Regions from separate parts of the Cellulosimicrobium sp. MI9406 genome, predicted to be linked through region 1. Evidence: riboswitches for the same ligand, from Rfam matches in the RefSeq annotation. Region 1 holds a riboswitch; the other holds the start of a gene.

Region 1 (3,399 bases):
GCGAGGACGTCGCGAAGCGCGACGCCGCCGCCGCCGAGGCCGCCGCGGCCTGACAGATCGGCAACCCCGCCCCGGGTCGGCAGCTCCGGTCGGGTTCGGCACCTGCGTGTGCCGAACACGACCGGAGCTGCCGAACGCGCCGGTACCGGCCCCCGGACGACGACGAACAACAAGGAGAAGGACGTGCGGTTCCAGGTACTCGACATCGTGTTCAACCCGCCCCACCCCGTGACCGGGGAGGCGGTCGCGCCGTCCGACCGGTTGAACCGGGTCGTGGAGACGGCGGTGCTGGCGGAGGAGCTCGGGTTCGACTCGTTCGCGGTGGGGGAGCGGCACGCCGGAGAGGTGCTGTCGTCGGCGCCGACGGTGATCCTCGGCGCGGTCGCGGCGCGGACGTCGCGCATCCTGCTGAGCACGGGCGTCACCGTGCTGTCGCTGCTCGACCCGATCCGCGTCGCCGAGGACCTCGCGACGGTCGACCAGCTGAGCCGCGGGCGGCTGGAGATCGTCATCGGCAAGGGCAACGAGGTGCTGCAGTACCCGCTGCTCGGGCTGGACATCGACAAGCAGTACGAGTACCTCCAGGAGAACTACCAGCTGCTGCGCCTGCTGCTGTCGGAGGAGGACGTCAGCTGGAGCGGGCGGCACCGCCACGCGCTGGAGCACGCGACGACGCTGCCGCGACCGTTCGCCGGGCCGTTCCGGATCTGGCACGGGTCGGCGACGTCGCGCTTCGCGGTCGACCTCGCGGCCCGGTACGGGGACCCGATCGTCAGCGCCAACGCGTTGCAGCCGCGCGAGAACTACCAGGTGCTCATCGACCGCTACCGCGAGCAGTACGCGGCGCACGGGCACGACCCGGCGTACGGGTACGTCGGGTCGGGCTCGGGCGGGCTGTTCCTCGCCGACACGACGGAGGAGGCGATCGAGCAGTACCGCCCGATCTACGAGGGCCAGGTCGCGGCGGCGGCGCGCCGGGGGTACGGGCCGGACGCCGTCGGGAAGGCACCGAGCTTCCGGACGGTCGAGGACGCCGTCGAGCGCGGGCCCGCGCTCGTGGGGTCGCCGGAGCGCGTGGCGGAGAAGATCCTCGACTACCACGCCTCGTACCGGCACGACCTGCAGTCCGTCTCGGTGAACCACCTGATCCCCGCGGCGCAGCAGGAGGACGTGCTGCGCCGGTTCGCGGAGGAGGTCGTGCCCGTCGTGCAGGCCGAGGTGAAGACGGACCTGTGGAGCCCGGCCGACACCCGCCGCGCGGCGGGGTTCACCGCGGCCTGAGCGATCGCCGGACCGGAGGGAGGGGCCCGTCTCGCCCGGCGAGGCGGGTCCTCGCCGTGCTCGTGGCAGCCCCGGCGACGGGTCACGACGACGCGGAGCAGGAAACAACCGTTCGTCTGGCGGGACGGCCGTCTCGATACTTGACTCACCTGGTCGAGATTGTCTTTCCTGCTCCCAGGTGACGAGCGTCAGCACGCAGGCCCGGCTCGCTGACCAGCAACCCTTCGACGTGACGGGGTGCTCCGGGAACGACCTGACCGCGTGGCTCCCGCCGCGCGGTAAGCACGGCACCCCGGTGGGTTCCCCCGCCGCGCCGGCCCTGAGCCCGGCGCGGTCGACCACCGGCGCCGGACGACCGCCGGTCCTCAGCCGGCACACGAGGAGAGCAGCACGACATGATCCCCACACCTCACCGACGCCGGTCCCTGACCGTCGCCGCGGCGGCCGCCGCGACGGGCCTCCTGCTCAGCGCGTGCGCGGGCGGCGGCTCCGGCGCGTCCGACGGCGACGGGTCGCCCAGCCCGTCCGGCGAGCCCGTGGCGGGCGGCGACCTGACGTTCGCCCTCACGGTCGACTCGCACTGCATCGACCCGCAGCAGGTCGGCAACAACGACGCCATCGCGGCGGCCCGCCAGACGGTCGCGTCGCTCACGGCGCAGGACCCGGAGTCGGGCGAGATCCTGCCGTGGCTCGCGGAGAGCTGGGAGGTGAACGACGACGCGTCGAGCTACACGTTCCACCTGCGCGACGACGCGACGTACGCCGACGGCACGCCGATCGACGCCGAGTCGGTGAAGACGAACTTCGACGCGATCGTCGCGCTCGGCGCGACGGCGTCGCTCGGGTCGCAGTACCTCGTCGGCTACGAGGGCACGACCGTCACCGACCCGCAGACCCTCACGGTGGACTTCGCGGAGCCGAGCGCGCAGTTCCTCCAGGCGACGTCGACGTTCTCGCTCGGCCTCCTCGCCCCGTCCTCGGCCGACCTGAGCGTCGAGGACCGCTGCGCCGGGAAGTTCGTCGGCTCCGGCCCGTTCTCCGTGAAGTCGTACACGCAGGACCAGGAGATCGTGCTCGAGAAGGTCGCGGGCTACGCGTGGGGCTCGGAGGCGAGCGACCACCAGGGCGAGGCCTACCTCGACACGGTGACGTTCAAGGTCATCCCCGAGGCGAGCGTGCGCAGCGGCAGCCTGCAGTCCGGGCAGATCGACGCCACGGCCGCGATCTCGACCGTCGACCTGCCGCAGTTCGACGGGAACGGGTTCTGGCTCGAGTACCGCGCCAACCCGGGCGTCGTGTTCAACCTCTTCCCCAACGAGTCGAGCCCGCTCGCGGGCGACGAGGCCGTGCGGACGGCGATCCTCCAGGGCATCGACCGCGAGCAGATCGCGGACACCGTGCTCAGCGCGCAGGACGAGTCGGCCACGAGCGTCCTGTCGCACTCGACCCCGCTCTACGAGAGCGTCGCGGACGAGCTCGCCTACGACCCCGAGGGCGCGAAGAAGATCCTCGACGACGCGGGCTGGGTCGAGGGCGCCGACGGCGTGCGGGAGAAGGACGGCCAGAAGCTCTCCACGACCGTGACGTTCTGGCAGGTGCCGGAGCCGCTCGAGCTCGTCCAGCAGCAGCTCGCGCAGATCGGCGTGGACCTCCAGCTCCAGCACGTGACCGTCGCCGAGTCGCAGGCGATCAAGGAGAGCGGCGACTTCGACTTCGACTACTACAACCTCACGCGCTCCGACCCGGACGTGCTGCGCACGATCTTCTCGGCGAACGCGCGCAACATCAACCAGCGCGACGCGGAGGAGGTCGACGACCTGCTCGACGCGTCGGCCGCGGCGACCGACCCGGCCGAGCGCCAGAGGCTCGTCACGGAGGCGTCACGCCTCCTGGTCCAGAAGGGGCACGCGATCCCGGTCTACGAGCTCTCGACGACCATCGCGGCCGCCGACACGGTCCACGGCCTGACGTTCGAGGCGTCGTCGCGCCTCGACTTCTACGACGCCTGGGTCACCCAGGGCTGACCCGCCGGGCCCGCCTGCCCGACGCCGCGGCGTCGGGCAGGCGGGCATCCCCCACGGAAGGAGGCCGACCATGGGCCGGTACGTCCTGCGTCGC
Region 2 (3,399 bases), on a different contig from region 1:
CCGCGGTCTTGCGCGCGAGCGCGGCAGACGGCGGCAGGGGCGATTCGTCATGAGGGGCGGACGGCGCCCCAATCGTGTGGTCAGACATCACCCCGATCCTACGATCGCCTTGCCCCGCCGGGCCCACCTGCCGCCCCGTCCTAGCCACGCCGTGGGTCGAACACGGGGATGGCGACCTCTTGCGGCTGTTTCTGGTCGGCAACCCCGTGGTCGACGGTCGGTGAGGGCGTGGTGGTCAGCGGTTGGTGGTCACCGTCGTGTCGGCGGCGCGGGCCGCGGCCAGCAGCGGCTGGAGGCCGAACGCCTGGACCGGGCCTAGCGCTCCCGTCCCGTTCGTCTCGCCGGCCGCTGCTCGGGTCGCGCCCCACGCGAGGTAGTGGGCCGTGAGGTCGTACGCGTCGGGACCGTCGAGTCGGGCCCGGCGCAGCACCTTGCCCTCGGCATCGCGTGCGACCGCGAGCACGTGCGTGCGCGACGCCGCGCGGGCTGCCTCGTCCGGCCCGCCGCTCGACCCGCTGCGCGAGCGGGCGAGCCGCCGCAGGCCGTCGCCGAGCCCGGGGACGCGCAGCGCGGCCGTCGCGACCGCCGTCGCCACCGGCGCGAGCCGCACCGCGGGACCGGACACGCCCAGCGCCACCTCGACGTCGCGCAGCCCCCGCTCGAGCCCGGGGAGCGTGAACGGCTCGGTGCCGCCCGCGGTGACGCCCCGCACGCGCCGGCCGGGGCCGACGTCGAACGTGACGACGCGCGCCGCGATGCGCTCGCTCCGGAGACCGCCGTCGCGCCACGCGTACGACGGCTCGAGCGCCGTCTCCAGCGCGCTCACGCGCGTGCCGCCGCTCACGCCGCCGCCGGTGGGGAAGTAGCCGATCTCCAGGCGCACCGCGTCGGCGCCCTCCTCCTGGAGCGCGAGCGCCCCCGAGAGGTTGCCGGGCACCCAGTCGTGGCCGAACGCCGTGAGCAGCGCCGCACCCGTGCGCCGGGCGCGCGGCCCGAGCTCGTCGAACACGCGCCGGATGAACGCTGGCTCGCCCGTCGAGTCGAGGTACACCGCGCCCGCCTCGATCGCGGCCTCGACCGCCGGGCCGCCGTGCCGCCCGAACGGGCCGACCGTCGAGATCAGCACGTCGCCCGGTTCGACCAGCGCACGCACGGTCCGCGCGTCGTCGACGTCCGCGACCGCGGTCTCGAGCGGCGTGCGCGCAGCGGTGCCCGACGGCGGGCTCCCGGCCTCGCGCGAGCCCGCGGGCTCGGCGCGGTGACGGGCCGCGGACGGTGCCGTCGCGGACGGTGCCGCCGCGGTCCGTGCGGTCGCGGTCGGTGTCTCCGCGGCGAGGTCGGCGGCGAGCGCCTCCAACCGGTCCTGGGACCGACCCGCGAGCACGGGCCTCGCGCCGCGGGCCACGAGCTCGTGCGCGACGAGCGTGCCCGTGTAGCCCGTCGCGCCGAGGAGCACGATGCGGCCCGTCGCCGGGGGAGGGGTCGGGGCGTCGGTCATGGGGTCACCTTTCGCCGGAACCAGGGATCCCGCGAGACTACGGAGCGGTGCCGGGGCTCGCGCGTCGGCGGGGTCCGGCCGCTCCCTGCCCGCGCTCGCCCGCGGCCCGCGTGGTGTCCTGGCGGTATGGACCGACAGCCTGACGACCCGCGGCGCGAGGACAGGCCGCCCGACGACGGTGGACGGCCCGACGGGCCCCGGCCTGGGCTCGTCGGGGTGCTGTGGTGCGTCGTCGTCATCGTGGCGGTGCTGGTGGTCGGCGTCGCGATCGGGTTGTTGGACGGCCGCTAAGGGCGCGCCACCGGGCGACTCCGCCGGCCCCTTGGCCGAGCAGTTCCTGCCCATCAGAGACCTCACCCCGTTCCCGCCGAGACGACCCTGTGCCGGACGCGCCTTGCGCGGCTGGGGAGCGGGTGCTGCGAGGCGACCTGGGTTCGGCACCGCTCCGAGGGCGCGGAGCCCGGCGGACACGAGGAGCGTTCTTGCTGTCCGTCGGCGGATGAGGTAGACATCTGCCCAGGTCACGAGTGTCCAGCGATACGCCCTCCGCGTGCTGGTCCGGCAACCGCGCCCCTCGCGCACGGTGCCCCAGGAGGAAGACCGGCCCCCGGCCGACCGGCCGAGGGAAGTGCGAGGTCGACGTCCGCCTCGGCCGCACCGCGACGGTGCGCGCCGACCGGTCGTCGGCCCTGAACGAAGGGCTGTACCGATGTCCGTCCTCACCCACTGGGTCCGCACCGACGAGGCGTGCCGCGTCCTCCTCACCGCCGACGGAGGGCTGATCTGCCCCGTCCACACCGGCGTCCCCCGCCCGACGCCGTCCCGCGCGTGCGCCGTCGGCGCCGGACTGACCCTGTGCCAGGTGTGCCTGCGGGGTAGTTCGTACTCCCACGGGACCTTGCGGGTGCAGCGTTCCGTGTGCGCGGACTGCCTCGCCGTCGACTCGCGTCTCACCTCGGCACTGGGCGTGCCGTCGCTCGCGCCGCGCCACCAGGACGACCCGATGAAGCCACGGATGCGCGCCTACGTGACGCTGGTCTTTCCCGAGCGGTGGCGCCTGGCGCGCGCCACGGGTCTCCCCGTCCTCCGGCTCGACCCGAGCGCGCCGTACTGGGGCCGGCGGACGGTCCAGGACGGCATCATCGAGGACGCGATGCGTTCGCGGCCCGAGCGCCTCTTCACCTGGCACGACCACTGGGCAGCCCACGGCAGCTTCGACGACGCCGCCCGCCGCGCGGCCTACCTCGCGTGGGTGCGTGCCGTGCATCCCGCAAGCGTGGTCGCCTCCGCGAAGGCGGGTGAAATCTGATGAGGGTGGCGCACCGTCCCGCCGGCACCCGTGACGGCATCGGGCCGGTGCGGTACGAACAGGTCATGCCGCACGCGTATCCCCCCGACCCGACGTTTCCCGACGACGGCGGCGCAGAGCGCGCCGTGTGGGAGGCGCTCGTCGCGCAGCTGCCGGACGACGCGGTCGTCGTCCACGGCCTGCACCTCCAGGAGGACGAGCACGAGTACGAGATCGACGTGCTCGTCGCGTGGCCGGGAGTCGGGATCGCGGCGATCGAGGTCAAGGGCGGTTACGTCGACCGGCACGAGGGCGCGTGGTACCAGGGCAGCGGCGACCGTAGGCACCGCATCGACCCGGTCCGTCAGGTGCAGGGGGCCCGGCACGCGCTCCAGGCGCTGCTGCGTCGTCGCGGCCTCTGGGCCGGCGGGGCGCGCACCGCGCACCTCGTCGCTCTGCCGCACCGGTACGTGCCGGCCGACTGGTCGTCGCTCGACCTGCCGCGAGACATGCTCGTCGACCGCACGGACCTGGAGCGGCCGCTCGGCGTGGCCGACCGCGTCAAGCACGCGATCGAGCGCCACGGCCAGGGGCACGCGCCGCTCGCCCTCGA

The links. A riboswitch is a leader RNA that binds a small molecule or an ion and turns the genes downstream of it on or off. The one in region 1 is predicted to bind S-adenosylmethionine.
Region 2: it holds a riboswitch for S-adenosylmethionine, as region 1 does, so the genes downstream of both, MT994_RS00810 (hypothetical protein) here and MT994_RS07495 (ABC transporter substrate-binding protein) in region 1, are expected to answer to the same signal.

The regions. Positions count from the first base shown of each region.
Region 1 is NZ_JALIZI010000003.1:415,197-418,595, reverse strand. It holds gene MT994_RS07505 (LLM class flavin-dependent oxidoreductase) at 1-53, shown strand, start outside; gene MT994_RS07500 (LLM class flavin-dependent oxidoreductase) at 184-1,281, shown strand; SAM riboswitch class IV at 1,459-1,572, shown strand; gene MT994_RS07495 (ABC transporter substrate-binding protein) at 1,677-3,305, shown strand; gene MT994_RS07490 (ABC transporter permease) at 3,376-3,399, shown strand, end outside.
Region 2 is NZ_JALIZI010000001.1:179,002-182,400, reverse strand. It holds gene MT994_RS00825 (hypothetical protein) at 1-88, opposite strand, end outside; gene MT994_RS00820 (ubiquinone biosynthesis protein UbiD) at 236-1,498, opposite strand; gene MT994_RS00815 (hypothetical protein) at 1,625-1,789, shown strand; SAM riboswitch class IV at 2,018-2,135, shown strand; gene MT994_RS00810 (hypothetical protein) at 2,208-2,807, shown strand; gene MT994_RS00805 (NERD domain-containing protein) at 2,873-3,399, shown strand, end outside.